DNA from 4 places in the Agrobacterium sp. GD03872 genome. Region 4 is predicted to be linked to each of the others. Evidence: predicted binding sites of a transcription regulator. Region 4 holds the regulator's gene; each other region holds the start of a gene.
What was found. The regulator PhoB, encoded in region 4, activates phosphate uptake and scavenging genes when phosphate is short. The targets are predictions, from matches to a motif close to TGTCATNNANCTGTCAT.

Region 1: a site for PhoB is predicted at 1,902-1,918, ahead of N5D22_RS07555 (LTA synthase family protein). Genes of this name have one in related genera too.
Region 2: a site for PhoB is predicted at 2,146-2,162, ahead of N5D22_RS04760 (DUF1045 domain-containing protein). Genes of this name have one in related genera too.
Region 3: a site for PhoB is predicted at 2,118-2,134, ahead of N5D22_RS13145 (bifunctional 2',3'-cyclic-nucleotide 2'-phosphodiesterase/3'-nucleotidase). Genes of this name have one in related genera too.

Annotation. Positions count from the first base shown of each region.
Region 1 is NZ_JAOCCY010000003.1:14,439-18,645, reverse strand. Features, by position in the region: gene N5D22_RS07555 (LTA synthase family protein) at 1-1,843, opposite strand, end outside; gene N5D22_RS07550 (NAD+ synthase) at 2,066-3,745, shown strand; gene N5D22_RS07545 (glyoxalase superfamily protein) at 3,941-4,207, opposite strand, start outside.
Region 2 is NZ_JAOCCY010000002.1:170,489-174,695, forward strand. Features, by position in the region: gene phnN (phosphonate metabolism protein/1,5-bisphosphokinase (PRPP-forming) PhnN) at 1-225, opposite strand, end outside; gene N5D22_RS04755 (alpha-D-ribose 1-methylphosphonate 5-triphosphate diphosphatase) at 222-1,358, opposite strand; gene N5D22_RS04760 (DUF1045 domain-containing protein) at 1,355-2,053, opposite strand; gene phnE (phosphonate ABC transporter, permease protein PhnE) at 2,425-3,774, opposite strand; gene phnE (phosphonate ABC transporter, permease protein PhnE) at 3,774-4,207, opposite strand, start outside.
Region 3 is NZ_JAOCCY010000004.1:423,759-427,965, forward strand. Features, by position in the region: gene sseA (3-mercaptopyruvate sulfurtransferase) at 1-294, shown strand, start outside; gene N5D22_RS13135 (DUF4344 domain-containing metallopeptidase) at 427-1,314, opposite strand; gene N5D22_RS13140 (PilZ domain-containing protein) at 1,669-2,004, shown strand; gene N5D22_RS13145 (bifunctional 2',3'-cyclic-nucleotide 2'-phosphodiesterase/3'-nucleotidase) at 2,214-4,202, shown strand.
Region 4 is NZ_JAOCCY010000002.1:506,109-510,315, forward strand. Features, by position in the region: gene pstA (phosphate ABC transporter permease PstA) at 1-512, shown strand, start outside; gene pstB (phosphate ABC transporter ATP-binding protein PstB) at 527-1,342, shown strand; gene phoU (phosphate signaling complex protein PhoU) at 1,438-2,163, shown strand; gene phoB (phosphate regulon transcriptional regulator PhoB) at 2,194-2,877, shown strand; gene N5D22_RS06445 (GcrA family cell cycle regulator) at 3,194-3,727, opposite strand; gene N5D22_RS06450 (aspartate aminotransferase family protein) at 4,159-4,207, shown strand, end outside.

The DNA of each region.
Region 1 (4,207 bases), on a different contig from region 4:
GGTAGTCGCGCACCACGTCGGGAACGGCATTGGGCGCTATAGACCAGTCGGGCAGGGCCTTGCCGTCGGTCGTCACCAGCATATGCCGGTCGATGACGGAAAAGGCCTGCTGCACTTCGCCCAGCGTGCCGGTATAGAAAGGATCGGAGAAGCCCGCGGTCTTCAGCACGTGATAGGGGAGAAGCGCCGGGCTGACGGTGCCGATATTCTTGCGCACGCCCTTTTTCGAGGACCAGACGACGAGCGGCGTCTCGTGTTCCTTCTTCATCACCTCAAGCGGCGCGCGGCGGCTGGCCACCATGCCCGGCATGTAGCCGCTTTCCACGAAGGTCTGGCCGAGCGGCGGCAGGTGATCGCCGAAGAGGACGATGATGGTTTCACGGTCGCGCTTCTTGGCCCAGCGCATCAGTTTCAGAAGAGCCTCGTCGGCCTCCACCACCCCTTGCGAATAGGTCGCGAGCGCCTGTGATGCCGAAGGAGAAAGATCGCCTTCCACGCCGACGGTATCGGCGGCATAACGGCCCGCCTCGTAGGGACCATGTCCCTGAAGGGTGACGGCGAAGAGGAAGAGCGGGTTCTGCGCCTTTTCGGCCGTCGCCATGATCTCGTCCATCAGCGCATCGTCGGAGGCGAAGTTGCCGCGTTTTTCCATGGCCGGCAGCGTCTCTTCGGAGCGGAATTCCTCGAAGCCGAAATTCCTGTAGACCTGCTTGCGGTTCCAGAACCATTCCTGGAAAGGGTGCATGGCGATGGCGGAATAACCTTCACCACGGAAGAAGCTGGCGAGCGACGGCACCGGGCGGCGGATATATTGCTGATAGGGAATGCTGCCATAGGGCAGGAAGGCGTTGGAAAAGCCGGTCAGCGCCTCGAATTCCACATTCGCCGTCATGCCGCCGAATTCCGGGGAAAAGACATTGCCGGATTGTTTGGCGCGGATCGTCGGCATGGGATCGGCGGAGAGCTTCACATTTTCCAGTCGCGTCGGATCCCACAGCGATTCGCTCATCAGCATGATGACATCGGGGTAATCGCCCTTGTTGGCGGCGAAGGCGGCGGGTTCGGATGTCAGGTCGGCAATGGTGTTTTCGCCGTAACCCTGCGGCGCCGAGACATTGGCCATCGGAATATTGAAGGCAAAGGCCATCAGGAAGCCGTTATGGCGGTAATTTTCCTGCTGATCCCACATCATGGGAATGATGTTGAGGCGATCGCGCAGCCAGGAATAATGCGAATAATCCATCAGCGAGGCGAGGCCGGCAAGAAGCGGCAGCGCCACCACCAGTCCTGCTGCGCGTTCGCGCCAGCGCAGGACGGGTGAATGGCGGCGCGCCAGCAGCCATAACGCCACAAGCGCGGCAATGGTGGCGCAGATGCCGAGCCCCAACAGCACGGCTGTCATGGGCTGCGCCTTCAGCATGGTGGGCAAAAGCTCAAGGATTTGCCGGCCGAACAAAAGGTCGGATGGGTAGAGCGGATCGGAGAGATAGGTCTGTTTCTGCGCGGAAATCAGCCCGGTCAGCGCGCAGAGCGGCGCAACCGCGATCAGCGACAGGTAACGCCGGCCAAGGAGCGCATCGAGTGCGACGAGAAGGGCGAGCACGGCGGCAATGGTGGTCATGCCGGGGCGGGCGGAGGAGGTGAGGAAGGCGCCGATATCATGGAGCGAACCACGGGCGATCCATTCCAGCGCCACGACCAGCATGACGGAGGCGACCGTCAGATTGGCAAGCGGATAGGCGATGCCCGAAAGCTTGGAAAGGCTCCTTGTCCATGCAGGCGAAAAGACGAAACCAGCCTTTTCGGAAGCCGTTGTTTTTGGCGCCGAATCTCTCAAACCCATACTCCGGTATTGCAGGCGGCACGGCCGATCCGGGGAGATGAATCGGGTGTCGCAAAAGTGTCATGTAACTGTCACATAAGCGCGATGAACGCGACATGAACTTTGAAGAGTCTGGCCGGTGCGGCGATAACCTTAGCGTGAACGCGCGCGGACGAAGCGTAACGGGCGGCGCCATGCAATTGCCGCGTTGCGGAGCGGCCACGGGCGCGGTATTGAAAAGTCATGAGCGACAGACACGATATCCAGAACCATCTCCGGATTGCCGTCGGGCAGTTCAATCCCACCGTTGGCGACGTGGCGGGCAATCTCGCCAAGGCGCGCGAGGCAAGGGCCGATGCGGCGACGCAGGGCGCCGATCTTCTGCTCCTGACGGAGCTGTTCATATCCGGCTATCCGCCGGAAGATCTGGTGCTGAAGCCGGCTTTCCTGAAAGCATGCCTGAAGGCTGTCGAGGAGCTGGCGGCGGAAACCGCCGATGGCGGGCCGGGCATCGTCATCGGTTTTCCGCGACAGGGTGAGACGGGCCGGCACAATTCGGTGGCGCTTCTGGATGGCGGCAAGATCATCGCGCTGCGCGACAAGATCGACCTGCCGAATTACGGTGAATTCGACGAAAAACGCGTTTTCTCCGAAGGTTCGATTTCCGGTCCCTATAATTTCCGGGGTGTGCGGATCGGCATTCCGATCTGTGAGGAAATCTGGAACGATATGGGTGTCTGCGAAACGCTCGCCGAAAGCGGGGCGGAAATCCTGCTGGTGCCGAACGGTTCGCCCTATTATCGCGGCAAGCTGGATGTGCGCCATCAGGTGGCGCTCAGGCAGGTTATCGAAAGCGGCCTGCCGCTCGTCTTCGCCAACCAGCTGGGCGGGCAGGACGAGCTGGTGTTCGACGGCGCGAGCTTTGGCTTCAATGCCGACAGGACGCTCGCCTTCCAGATGAGCCAGTTCGAGGCCACACTTGCCGTCACCGACTGGAAACGCACGGCAGACGGCTGGCGCTGCGAAAGCGGACCTTTCTCGAAGATTCCCGAAGGCGAGGAGGCGGACTACCGCGCCTGCATGCTGGGCTTCCGCGATTACGTCAACAAGAACGGCTTTAAGAGCGTGGTTCTCGGCCTTTCCGGCGGCATCGATTCGGCGATCTGCGCCGCCCTTGCCGTCGATGCGCTGGGCGAGGAGCGGGTGCGCTGCATCATGCTGCCTTACCGCTATACCTCGGAAGAATCGCTGAAGGACGCGGCCGATTGCGCCAAGGCGCTGGGCTGCCGTTACGATATCGTGCCGATTTCAGAGCCGGTGGAAGGATTCCTCTCGGCGCTTTCCGATCTCTTCGAGGGCACGGAAGAGGGCATTACCGAGGAAAACCTGCAGAGCCGCACGCGCGGCACCATTTTGATGGCCGTCTCGAACAAGTTCGGCTCGATGGTAGTGACGACGGGCAACAAGTCGGAAATGTCGGTGGGTTACGCCACGCTCTACGGCGACATGAATGGCGGTTTCAACCCCATCAAGGACCTCTACAAGATGCAGGTCTATGCCATTTCCAGCTGGCGCAACGCCCATGTGCCGCCGGGCGCGCTCGGCCCTTCCGGCGAGGTGATCCCGGTCAATATCATTTCCAAGGCGCCCTCGGCCGAATTGCGCCCCAACCAGACCGACCAGGATTCGCTGCCGCCCTATCCGGTGCTGGACGATATTCTGGAATGCCTTGTCGAGAAGGAAATGTCGGTCGAGGAGATTCTCGCGCGCGGCCATGATGTGGCGACGGTGCACCGGGTGGAGCATCTGCTTTATCTCGCCGAATACAAGCGCCGGCAATCGGCGCCGGGCGTGAAGATCACCAAGAAGAACTTTGGGCGTGACCGGCGTTATCCGATCACCAACCGGTTCCGGGATCGGTGATTGAAGGCGCGCGCCATCGATTTCTGGCGGGTGAGTTAACCGCCTTTCTCCGTCATCCTCGCCCTTGAGGCGAGGATCCAAATGCGGTTGAGATTGTGGATCCTCGGGTCAAGCCCGAGGATGACGTCGCGTGTGAGGAGCTTTTTTTGACAGCCCATAAACGGCGCGGAGAAAACCCCGCGCCGTCCACTCATCTCAAATGGCCTGCCCCACATCGATGCGGTTGCCATCGTGGTCTTCAAACACAAAGGCGCGCAGGCCATAATCTTTGTCCTGCAGGCCCTTGATGATGCGCAGCCCGTGGCTCTTGCAGAGCGCATGCAGCGCATCGACATCGCTCACCATCATATGCGCCACATTGAAGGGCGCCGCCTTGTGGCTGGGCTGCAATGTCAGGTGCAGCTCGGCATTGCCCTGTTTGAGGATCATGAAGCCGACAGGGTCGCCGTTTTCGAAGGTCTT
Region 2 (4,207 bases), 340 kb from region 4:
TTCCAGCCGGTTGAACTCATGCATCGAAACGGCATCGTGGTTTTCACCGCCCGCATCGCCGCTGCGGGTAATGACGCGGCGGGTGAAGTGAAAGCCCGGTCGCCCGCACAATTTTGTCGCCGCATAGTCCATCAGCGTATCCTTGCCGGCCCCGCTCGGGCCGACAATCACGATCATTGTTCCGGGCGATTGCTCGCGCCGTCTGTCTTGTCCATCGACGGTCATGCCACGCGCTTGCCCTGGCGCCAGACGGAACGGGCGACCGGCACGCCATCCTCGCGGTGAACCCGCACCAGATCGGCCCGCAACCCCGTTGCGATACGGCCGCGGTCGAGAAGGCCAACGGTGCGCGCTGGCGTGGCGGTGACCATGCGGAGCGCTTCCGGCAGGGTGATGGCTTCCACCTGGTCGGCAAGCAGGAACGGCGCGAAGAGCAGGCTGAACGGCACGTAGTCGGAGGAAAGAACATCCAGCACACCGATCTCGGCGAGATCGCGGGCGGCGATATTGCCGGAATGGGACTTGCCGCGAACGATGTTCGGCGCACCCATCAACACGCTCATGCCGGCGCTGTGCGAGGCCTTTGCGGCTTCGACGCTGGTCGGAAATTCCGCCAGTTTCACGCCGTGGCCGATCGCTTCGCCCACATGTGCTTCGGTGGCGTCGTCATGGCTTGCGACGGTGATGCCGCGCTCGGCGCAGCGGGCGGCCAGATAATCACGGTGTTTGGCGGAATATTCTGCCGATGCCGCCTGCCGGCGCCGTACAAATTCAGCGAAGGCCTCGTCGCTCAATCCACGCTTCTTCTGGTAATAGAAGATATACTGCTCCATCGACTGGAACTGGCGCTGACCCGGGGAGTGGTCCATCAGCGAAATCAGCCGCACGCGCGGATCGGTTTCGAAGTCTTCGAAATGTTCGAGTACATCGGCGGAGGCCACTTCGCAGCGCAGATGCAGCAGATGGTCTGCGCGCAGGCGGTTCTGATCCGCCGCGGCCTCGATGGCGTCAGCCATTTCCCGCATTTCGCCCTTCTTGAAACCGCCATCCTCATCTGAGCCCAGCCGCAGGCAGTCGAATACGGTGGTGATGCCGGATGCGGCCACCTGCGCGTCATGCGCCTGAATGGCGGCGATCTTGTCCCAGATCACGCCGGGACGCGGCGAATAATGCTGCTCCAGATGGTCGGTGTGCAGTTCCACCAGACCGGGGATCAGGAAGTCTCCTTCGAGGTCTTCTCCGGTCTTGGAGGCGCCTTCGCTGATATCGGCAATCTTGCCATCACGGATCAGAACGGAGCCCAGAATAATATCGTCTTCCAGAACGATACGGGCATTGGAAAGGGCGTGCTCGGTCATGGGTTCGCATCTTTCTTTGGTGGCTGGCCAAGCGGATGCCAGCGGTGAACGGTAAAGGGTGCGCCGCGCGTTTCTTCAATGAACAAAGCGAGGCCGGAAATGGTGAGAGGCCGGTCGGTGAATTCGGAAAACCGGGTCGAAAGCACGTCCTGCATGGCGGGCTGCTCGCTCTCGTCGATGCGGCCGGTCAGCGTCATGTGAAAACGGAAGTCATCCATGACATGCGGATAACCCCAGAGCGACAGATTTTGCCGCTGGCTCTCCGTCAGCATCTGTGGCCGCCGGCGGGCAATGTCGGTCTCGGACAGCGGCGCACGGAACCGGTCGAAATGATCGACGATCTCGGCAGCAAAATCCTGCAGCGGCTGATAGGTGCGGTCCGGGACAAGTGCAAAAAAAGGCCCGAGCGAACCGACGACAATACGCGGAATCTCGAAGGCGGACTGGCTGGCGGCAAAGTCTTCAATCGCCGTAACAAGCTCCGCTTCGCTATATTTTTCAGCCAGCTCGAAAGGGGCCTTCAGGGTTGCATGGAAACCATAGCGTCGAGGTTCCACCGTCATGTCGGCATAGTCCTCGTGGTCGTCATGCAGCCTGCCCGAAAATGCATCGCGCCCGAGCCATCGCGACGCTGCTTCTGTCAGCGGATGATCTTTAGCCGGAGAAAAATAGATAGCGTAGCGCACGGCAAGCACTCTTCAGTGTCATGGAAAACCAGGGATGGGATGCTATTTGGCGTGACTCGCCTGCTTCCCGCAAGGTCAGGAGTGCGAGGTAATCGCTTTCCGTGACAGAATGATGATGCGCGTGGAAAAAAGCGCATAAGAAATGCCCCGGCGTGCCCGAATACACCAAAGGTGCATCCGGTCATGCTGGGGCGGGATATCAGGCGCAAAGCAGTTTTGTACCTGGCGGTGGGAATGGCGAAAGCTGTCTTGCCTTCGCATGGCGCCCGCTTCGGTTTTAAAGTTTCAGCGCATCCGGATTGAACGAAAATGTCGGGCGCGCTCGAGGCCTTTGTTCACGTATCTTCTAGACGTAAAACCGCTTCGCATTTGGAGATGTTCTAGTGATGCGTCTTTCCGATGAGGCGCGAACGCAGCGAATTGGAGATATGGTCGAACAGGAAAACCACGAAGAGAATGAGCAGGACCATATAGGCGACCTTGTCCCAGTCGGCATTGGTGCCCATGGCTTCCAGCAGTTTCAGACCGATGCCGCCGGCGCCCACCGCACCGATGATGGTGGCGGAGCGGGTGTTGCTTTCCCAGAAATAAAGGGATTGCGAAATGAAGACCGGCAGGACCTGCGGCAGCACACCGAAACGATTGACGGCAATCGGTGAAGCGCCGACCGATTTGACGCCCTCGCGCTGCTTGTCATCGACATTTTCCAATGCTTCGGCATAAACCTTGCCGAGTGCTCCGGTATCGGTGAAGAAGATTGCGGCGATGCCGGGGATCGGTCCCGGGCCGAAACTGCGGGTGAAGAACAGCGCCCAGATCAGCATATCGATGGAACGCAGGAAGTCGAACAGGCGCTTCATGCCCCAGTTCGCCACCTTGTTGGCGGTGATGTTGCGTGCGGCGATAAAGGCGAGCGGCAGGGCGACGAGCGTGCCGAACAGCGTGCCGACAAATGCCATCACCAGCGTCTGCATCAGCTTGGAAAGAATATCTGCATGCTGCCAGACGCTGTTGTCGAGGAAATCATCGACCATGTGGCCGATATTGGAGCGTTCGGGATCGAGCCTCTCGCCCCACAGCGCCAGAGCGGCGAGTTCGCCGTAACCCTTGCCCCAGAATTCGGATTTGGTGTCGAACAGGAAGTTCGCCCATCCAAGGAAGCGGCGTTGCACATAGACCTGGCTGGTACGGATTTCCGCCTGGCCGGCAAAACCGTAATGCACAAGAACCTTGTTGCCGTCCTGCCGGATTTCCTCTGGCGCATCCGCGGGCGCCCGGGCCTGTTCGCCGTTGATGATGACGGGATAATTCTTGCCGTCGACATAGACATCCACCTGGCTGGGGGTCACGTCGAGACGGTTTTCCGTGCCCGCGTAAATGACGCTGTAGCCGCCATTCGGCAGGGGCTGCAGCCAGTCGATCTTGGCATCGGCCGGATATTGCCCACGGCTGGACCATTGCGGCTCAACCTTGCCGTCTTCGAAACGCAGGCGCGGCTGGGCGCGCCAGGAATACCAGTCCTGAATATAGCTTGAGGCGCGGTCCCACCGGCCCTGCATGAAAGCCGGCCCGACATTGAAGAAGAAAAAGCAGGCGATGAGATAGGCCGTGACGGCGAGGATGCCGGTCAGCAAACCGTATCGCTGCATGAAACTGCGGTTGAACACTTCGGGATGTGCGGCCGTCAGCCTGTCGCGGTCGGCGGTGTTGAGAATGAAGCTGGACGACATCAGGCCGCTCCCCGTCCGAATTCGAAGGATTGATGGCCGATCAGCCTGCGGCGCAGCCAGCCGGAAAACTGGTCGACGGCGATGATGGTGATCAGCAGAAGAATGATGATGGCATAGGTCTTGGATGCGTGGTCGTTACCGATGGAGAGACGGAAGACTTCACCGATACCACCGCCGCCGACTGCACCGATGATGGTGGAGGCGCGCACGTTGATTTCGGCACGCAGCAGCGCATAGGAGACGAAATTAGGCAGAACCTGCGGCACGATGGCGAAGCGCACCCGCTCCAGCCAGTTGGCGCCGGCGGCGCGCAGGCCTTCATCCGGCTTCATGTCGGCATTTTCCACCACTTCGAAGAACAGCTTGCCCAGAGCGCCGATCGTGTGAACGGAAATCGCGATGATCGCCGCGATCGGCCCGATCGACAGAATGG
Region 3 (4,207 bases), on a different contig from region 4:
CCCGCCGGTTTCTTCGAACTGAACAAGGCTAACGACGAGGTGACCGAGCTTTCTTATTTCGGACTGCTCGAAGAGGCGATCGGCGCAGGCGTCGGCAAGTGGTTCCTGTTGCAGGCGCTTTACGCCGCCTGGCAGGATAATCCGCAGCGGGTGACGGTGACCACCAATACGCTCGACCATCCGCGCGCGCTGCAGCTTTACCAGATGATGGGCTTTTCGCCCGTCGGCACCTATGAGGCCTGGGTGGAGCCGCTTGCCGATACCGAGCTTCTGGAGATATCGCTGCGTAACTGAGGGTCAACCGACCGGGAGCAACGAAGGCCATTCTCCGATAGGGAGCCTGCACAGAAAACCGCTGTGCAATGTTGGTGGGGATACCCTCAACGACTGAGCACGCGCGCTCAATCAGCGTCCGGCAATCTGGCTTCAGATTTCCCGTTCCAGATTGACGGCAGCCGTCGGGATTTGCCCGCCGGCGGCGCCCTTGTCTTCCGTAACGGTGTTCAGCAGGTGATCGGCAATCAGCTCCGCCTGGAACTTGCCGAGTTCGTAGCAATAGGTGATCTCGCGCTTTTCCGCCGACCAGTAGACATCGGGACGGCCGCAGGATTTGGCCGTCAGCCTGACATCGCCCTTCAGGGCATAAGCGTTAAAACTGCGGCTGATGAGATCGAGGACCTTCGATTCTCTGACCATGATGGCATAGGGTTCAAGTTCAGGATCGCGCGGCGGCACGTAGCTGATGGTGAATTTGGACGACGCCTGGCTGCGATAGGGAGCGAGAAATTTCTCCCAGGCCGAAGCAACGCCCGGATAGGCGGCGGCGCATTTGTCGAACTCGGCATTGGCGAGCCCCATCATGGCGGCCAGATCGCCATAACCGTCCTTGTCGCGGCCGACCATCAGGCAGGCCATGTTGCGGTCACGGCTCCTGTCGGGCACGAGCGCGGAAAAGATTGGCGCCTCGTGTTCCGGCAAGGTCTCCGCCTCACGCGCCAGATACCAGCTGTCGGTGGCGTTGACGAGCGCGGTGTCGAGCCATTCTTCGTTCGCCTGGAGGATGAGCGTACCCGCCAGCTGATCCGCCGGCGCCTGGACACTTGCCGTATCCGCCGTCCCGAAATCCGAGATCAGCATGCGTGCGCCTTCGTGATAAAGCGAGAAGATCGCGTTGCCGATAACGAAATTGACGGCCTGCTGAAGCTGATCGTCGGACAGGCCGTCGAGACCGGAGGCGACCTGCGCCTCGGCCTCCATCGGAGCCGTCAACGAAACGAAAGCCAGCGGAACGGCGGCCAGAAAACGACGGAACATAAAATCAGACCTTCCGGAAACGAGGAGCGTCACTGATTCCCGAAGCTAACGAGTCACGCAATGGGCTGGTTGCATCGCCTGTCAAGAATCGGGTGGATAGTGATCTGTTTCGGGATCATAGCTGCAAAGAAGCAACGCCGATCCGAGCTTCAGGAAGTCCGCCATGGGCGGCACCCTGTGGAGAGCGCGGATATTGGCCATGTGCGTGCACGCCCGCCTGCAACAATTGTTATCAGTGCCGTATCGATACAGCATAATCGGCAATTGCCTGCAATTTTAACTGAAGAACTAAACGGCTCTCAAGCTTTCCGCGTCATGATGCAGGCATCGGAAACAATTTATTTGAGCAGCAAAATGACAAACAACCTCAATATGGCGACCCGCAGCGCACCCCGCAGCAAGACGAGGATCTTCGCGACCGTGCATTATTTCAGCCAGTCGACCAGAGGCCGTGTGGTCGATCTTTCCGCCACCGGAATGGCGCTCGAACTGGACGGGCCTTTCGCCGCCGCCAAGGGCAGCCGGGTCAAGGTGCAGAGCGAGGATCTGGGCTTCATCGAAGGTGTCGTGCAATGGCAGCACCAGAACCGCCTCGGCCTGCAGCTGAAGCTTTCCACCAACACGCTGGCGCAGCTTTCCTCCTATTTCCGCTTCTTCCACGAAGAAGTGAAACCGACGCTTGCCCGCTGATCCGCGGGTCAGGAATGCGCAGGACCAAAGACGCACATTCTCCGATACGGTGGCACGCCCCCCGCGCCTTCAAATGACAAAAAATTTATCAAACGGTTGAAAACAGGCCCGTCCGTCACGGGCCTGTCATTTAGATGATGGACTCCTCGGCGATTGCTTCTACCTTGTCGTTTTCCATGACAGAGCAAGCTTCATCCGAAGGAGTTCCCATGTCGTCGCTTCTCGCTCTCCACCCCATTACCCGTCGTTCGCTTCTCGGCGGCATTGCGGCCTCCTCGGCGCTGGTGATGCTGCACCCTTTTGCTGCGCGTGCGGCGGCCAACCAGGCGCATCTGCGCATCATGGAAACGACTGACATCCATGTTCATGTCTTTCCCTATGATTATTACGCCGACAAGCCGAACGACACGATGGGGCTTTCGCGCACGGCATCGATCATCGACACCATCCGCGCCGAGGCGGGAAATTCGATGCTGGTGGACAATGGCGACTTCCTGCAGGGTAACCCGCTCGGCGACTATATCGCCTATGAGCGCGGCATGAAGGCGGGCGACAAGCATCCCGTCATCAACGCCATGAACGTGCTGGGTTACGATTGCGGCACGCTCGGCAACCACGAATTCAACTACGGTCTCGACTATATGTCGAACACGCTGGCGGGCGCCGGTTTCCCTTACGTCTGCGCCAATCTCACCAAGGGCCAGCTTGCTTCCGATCCGAAAAACGACGAGCTGTTCTTCAAGCCCTATGTCATTCTGGAAAAGCAGATCCGCGACGGCGGCGGCGTGACGAGCCCGGTCAAGGTCGGCATCATCGGCTTCGTGCCGCCGCAGATCATGATGTGGGATTCCAAGAACCTCGAGGGCAAGGCGCAGACGCGCGACATCGTCGAGGCGGCGAAAGCCTGGGTGCCTGTGATGAAGGAGGAAGGCGCCGATATCGTCATCGCCCTTTCCCATTCCGGTATCGACGGCAAGGGCCAGACCGAGCGCATGGAAAACGCCTCGCTTTATCTGGCTGCCGTCGAAGGCATCGACGCGATCTTCACCGGCCACCAGCATCTCGTCTTCCCCGGTCCGAAGACCTGGGACGGCATCGAGGGCGCGGATGCGGTCAAGGGCACGCTGATGGGCAAGCCGGCGGTGATGGCGGGTTTCTGGGGCTCGCATATGGGCCTCATCGACCTGCTGCTCGAAAAGGACGGCAAGAGCTGGAAGATCGTTGACTTCACCTCCGAAGCCCGGCCGATCTACCACCGCGATGACAGTCGCAAGATCGTTGCGGATTACACCGACAAGGCAGAGGTTCTCGCCGCCGCCAAGGCCGATCACGAGGCAGCCCTTGCCTATGTGCGCCGTCCCGTCGGCAAGACCTCCGCGCCGCTCTATTCCTATTTCGCGCTGGTGGCCGACGATCCTTCCGTGCAGATCGTCTCCAATGCCCAGACCTGGTACATCAAGGACATGCTGAAGGACGGGCAATACAAGGATCTGCCGGTGCTTTCAGCGGCAGCGCCCTTCAAGTCCGGCGGCCGCGGCGGCGCGGATTATTATACCGATGTCCCCGCCGGTGATATCGCCATCAAGAATGTCGCCGATCTCTATCTTTATCCCAATACGGTGCAGGCGGTGCTGGTCAACGGCGCGCAGGTGAAGAACTGGCTGGAAATGTCGGCCGGCATGTTCAACACAGTCGAGGCCGGCGCGAAGGATGCGCCGCTGCTGAATGCGGATTTCCCGTCCTATAATTTCGATGTCATCGACGGTGTCACCTACCAGATCGATATTTCCAAGCCGGCGAAATTCGACAAGGATGGCAAGGCGGTCAACCCGGACAGCAACCGCATCGTCAACCTTCAGTTCAACGGCAAACCGATCGATCCCGAGCAGAAATTCGTGGTGGCCACCAATAATTACCGCGCCGGCGGCGGCGGCAAGTTCCCCGACATCGCTGCAGACAAGGTGATCTTCGTGGCGCCCGATACCAATCGCGACGTGATCGTGCGCTATATCATCGATCAGGGCACCATCAACCCGTCCGCGGACGCCAACTGGTCTTTCGCGCCGGTGGCCAATACCACCGCTGTCTTCGAAACCGGCCCCAAGGGCCGCCACTATGCGGCTGATATCAAGGGCGCAAAGATCGAGGATGCCGGCGACGGCGCGGAAGGTTTCGCAAAGTTCCGTCTGGTTCTTTGAGGGTT
Region 4 (4,207 bases):
CCTCGATCGTTTACGGTCTGCTCGGTCTCTCGGTCTTCATCAACTTCATGGGCTTTCCGCGTTCGGCTTCGCTGGTCGGCGGCCTTGTCCTGACGCTGATGACCCTGCCGACCATCATCATCGCGACCCGCGCTGCCCTGAAAGCCGTGCCGCCGTCGATCCGCGCCGCAGCCCTAGGTCTCGGCGCCTCCAAGATGCAGACGATCTTCCACCACGTGCTGCCGCTCGCCATGCCCGGCATCCTGACCGGCACCATCATCGGCCTTGCCCACGCGCTGGGCGAGACCGCACCGCTGCTCCTGATCGGCATGGTGGCATTCGTCGCGAATTACCCGACAACGCCGATGGACCCGTCCACGGCCCTGCCGGTGCAGATTTACATGTGGGCGAACGAAGCTGAACGCGCCTTTGTCGAAAGAACATCTGGCGCTATCATCATCCTGCTTTTGTTCCTCATCGTCATGAATGTTGGCGCAATCCTGTTGCGTCGCCGCTTCGAGCGGCGCTGGTAGAGGGAGATTGAGCAATGAACATGTTGTCGGAAGCAGCAGTTGAAAAGGCGCTGGACAAGAAAATGAATGAAGTTTCATACAAGATGATCGGCAAGGACGTTTCGGTTTATTACGGCGAAAAGCGCGCGCTTTACGACGTGAACCTCAACGTTCGGGAAAATACGGTGACCGCGCTTATCGGCCCGTCCGGCTGCGGCAAATCCACATTCCTGCGTACCCTGAACCGTATGAACGACACGATCGACGGTTGCCGGGTTACCGGCAAGATCACGCTCGATACCGATGATATCTACGATCAGGCGATCGACGTCGTGGAGTTGCGCGCCCGCGTCGGCATGGTGTTCCAGAAGCCGAACCCCTTTCCGAAGTCGATCTACGAAAACATTTCCTATGGCCCGCGCATCCATGGCCTCGCCCGTAACAAGGCGGATATGGACCAGATCGTTGAGCAGAGCCTGCAGAAGGCGGGTCTCTGGAACGAAGTGAAGGATCGTCTGCACGAATCCGGCACCGGTCTTTCCGGCGGCCAGCAGCAGCGTCTTTGCATTGCGCGCGCCGTTGCCGTCAGCCCGGAAGTGATCCTGATGGACGAACCCTGCTCGGCGCTGGACCCGATCGCGACTGCAAAGGTCGAGGAGCTGATCCACGAACTGCGCACCAATTACACGATCGTCATCGTCACGCACTCCATGCAGCAGGCGGCGCGTGTTTCCCAGCGCACGGCCATGTTCCATCTTGGTCATCTTGTCGAGGAAAACGAAACCGACAAGATGTTCACCAATCCGGACGACCAGCGCACGCAGGACTACATCATGGGCCGCTTCGGCTGATCCCGGCCGACGCTTCATTAAAACTGAACAAGACTGGTGCCTCTGCGTGCCCGCTTCCGGGCACGCGCATGCAGGCCAAGCCGGAGGACTAGACCATGACACAGACAACGACCCATTCGCATATCCTGTCCGTCTATGACGACGAATTGAAGTTTCTGACGCGCCGCATCGCCGAAATGGGCGGCCTTGCGGAACAGATGTGCGCCGATGCCGTGCGCGCGCTCGTCAATTCCGACGCCGCGCTCGCCCAGAAAGTCATTTCCGACGATACGATCCTCGATCATTCCGAGCGGGAAATCGGTGACAAGGCCATCGTCACCATCGCCAGACGGCAGCCGGTCGCATCCGACCTTCGCGAGATTATCGGCACCCTGCGAATTGCCGGCGATCTCGAGCGTGTCGGCGATCTCGGCAAGAATACCGCCAAGCGTGTCATCGCGGTTGCCGGAACGGGCGTTCCGCGCAAGCTGGCCCGCGGTATCGAGCACCTGTCCGAATTGGCGCTGGTGCAGCTCAAGGAAGTGCTCGACGTTTATTCCACGCGTTCCGCCGAGAAGGCCAACGCCATTCGCGAGCGCGACGAAGAAATCGACGCCATGTATACGTCGCTCTTCCGTGAGCTTCTGACCTACATGATGGAAGACCCGCGCAACATCACCACCTGCACGCATCTTCTGTTCTGCGCCAAGAACATCGAGCGTATCGGCGACCACGCCACCAATATCGCCGAGACGATCTATTACATGACCACCGGCAGTCAGCCGGAAGGCGAGCGTCCGAAGGACGACAGTTCCAACACGCTCGGTTCGGTGACCGAGTAACAGACAGGCGAAGGCTTGCGGAGTTAGCATATGGTGCCCAAGATTGCAGTTGTGGAAGACGAGGAAGCGCTGAGCGTCCTGCTTCGTTACAATCTCGAGGCTGAGGGATACGACGTCGACACGATACCGCGTGGAGACGAGGCGGAAATCAGGCTGCAGGAACGCATTCCGGATCTTCTCATCCTGGATTGGATGCTACCCGGCGTTTCCGGTATCGAACTGTGCCGTCGGCTCAGAATGCGGCCGGAAACCGAACGCCTGCCCATCATCATGCTGACGGCGCGCGGCGAGGAAAGCGAAAGGGTTCGCGGTCTTGCCACCGGCGCCGACGATTATGTCGTCAAGCCGTTCTCGACACCGGAACTCATGGCCCGCGTCAAGGCGATGCTGCGCCGCGCCCGCCCCGAGGTTTTGTCTTCGGTGCTGAAATGCGGCGATATCGAACTGGATCGCGAGACCCATCGCGTTCACCGCAAGAGCCGCGAAGTGCGCCTCGGGCCGACGGAGTTCCGCCTGCTGGAATTCCTGATGACCTCTCCGGGCCGGGTATTCTCTCGTTCGCAACTGCTGGATGGCGTCTGGGGTCACGATATCTATGTGGATGAGCGCACCGTCGACGTGCATGTCGGACGCCTGCGCAAGGCGCTCAATTTTTCGCATATGCAGGATGTCATCCGCACCGTTCGCGGCGCCGGATATTCGATGGAAGCCTGAGCCGGGCCAAACTGACGGTTCCGCTCTGGACCACATTCCACCAAAAACCGAAAGGCCCGACACCGGAATGGCGTCGGGCCTTTCGTTTTTTGGGTTTTCCCCACATGTGGCAGCTTGGTCTTTGTCTCAAGGGACGACCAAGCACCCGCAGGAATCCGGCAATGAAATCCGGATTGCGGGTCAGGTGGAGCAGTGATGCAGGATAGGCTCAGCGTTTCGCTGATGGGCTGACGCAGGAACTGCCTCGAGTTCTGTCACAAAAAAAAACGGGCCCGAAGGCCCGTAGTTTTTGAGTGTCGAATGCGTGCCGCAACACTCAAGCCTTGCGGCGCTCGCTTACCGGCTGGTAGGCAAGCTTCGCATGGAACTTGCAATAGGGCGAAGATTCCAGCGCTTCACAACCGCAGAAATGGAAGTCGTCTTTCAACGGGTCGCCGACCGGCCACTTGCAGGTGCGCTCCGTCAGTTCCGTCAGCGTCAGGCGACGGGAAATCGGCGTCACGACATTTCTCGAAGGAGCGTAATCGAGGACCTCAGCGGTCTCGATGTCGATCTCCTCGTGCAGCGCCGTTGCCGCGTTCGAACGGTTCAGGGCGCGTGCCGGTGCTGCGCTGACGCGGGTCGCGAAATTCGTCGCGCGTGGGGCAGGAGCCGCGGTACGCTTGGGCGCGGAGCGCGCCGAAGTGACCGGACCGCCGGCCTTGACGCGTCCCGGCAGATTGAGGCGATGGACCTTGCCGATGACGGCATTGCGGCTGACACCGCCCAGCTGTGCTGCTATCTGGCTGGCGCTCAGTCCCTCGGCCCACAATTTCTTGAGTTTCTCGACCCGCTCGTCTGTCCAGTTCATGCCGCTTCTCCGCTTGTCGCGTATAATTTCGGCAGAATCCCTCTCCGTCTCGTGGACATGCCGCGAGCGTGGTTTCCGCCGGATTTTTGGTGACTAGTTCCGCCGCAATGCAGTCTAGTAATTAGCGATTAACCTAGTGCCAGCCCGACTCCGTGGCAAGAGTCGCGGGAATCATCTGGAATCGATTTTCCGGTTTTCCCCAACTTGCTGGCGAGTTGAGTCTGAAAGGCAACACCTTGGGGCTGGCTGGCCTGCACCTACTAGTGCTTGAGAAGGCCGGGAAATGCGGACTTTTGTTGACATCGGCAGGCGAAGTGACAATAGTGCCCCTGCCGCCGCAAGGCGGCATTTTTGATTTTCAGGCGAGGGATAACCCCGAGAGCCTATTGACAACCGTCTGACAGCGCATCCGCGCAAGGAGTGATACAGCCATGGCCGAAGCCGCCGCGCCATTGTTCGATACGTTTGCAAGAGCCCCCC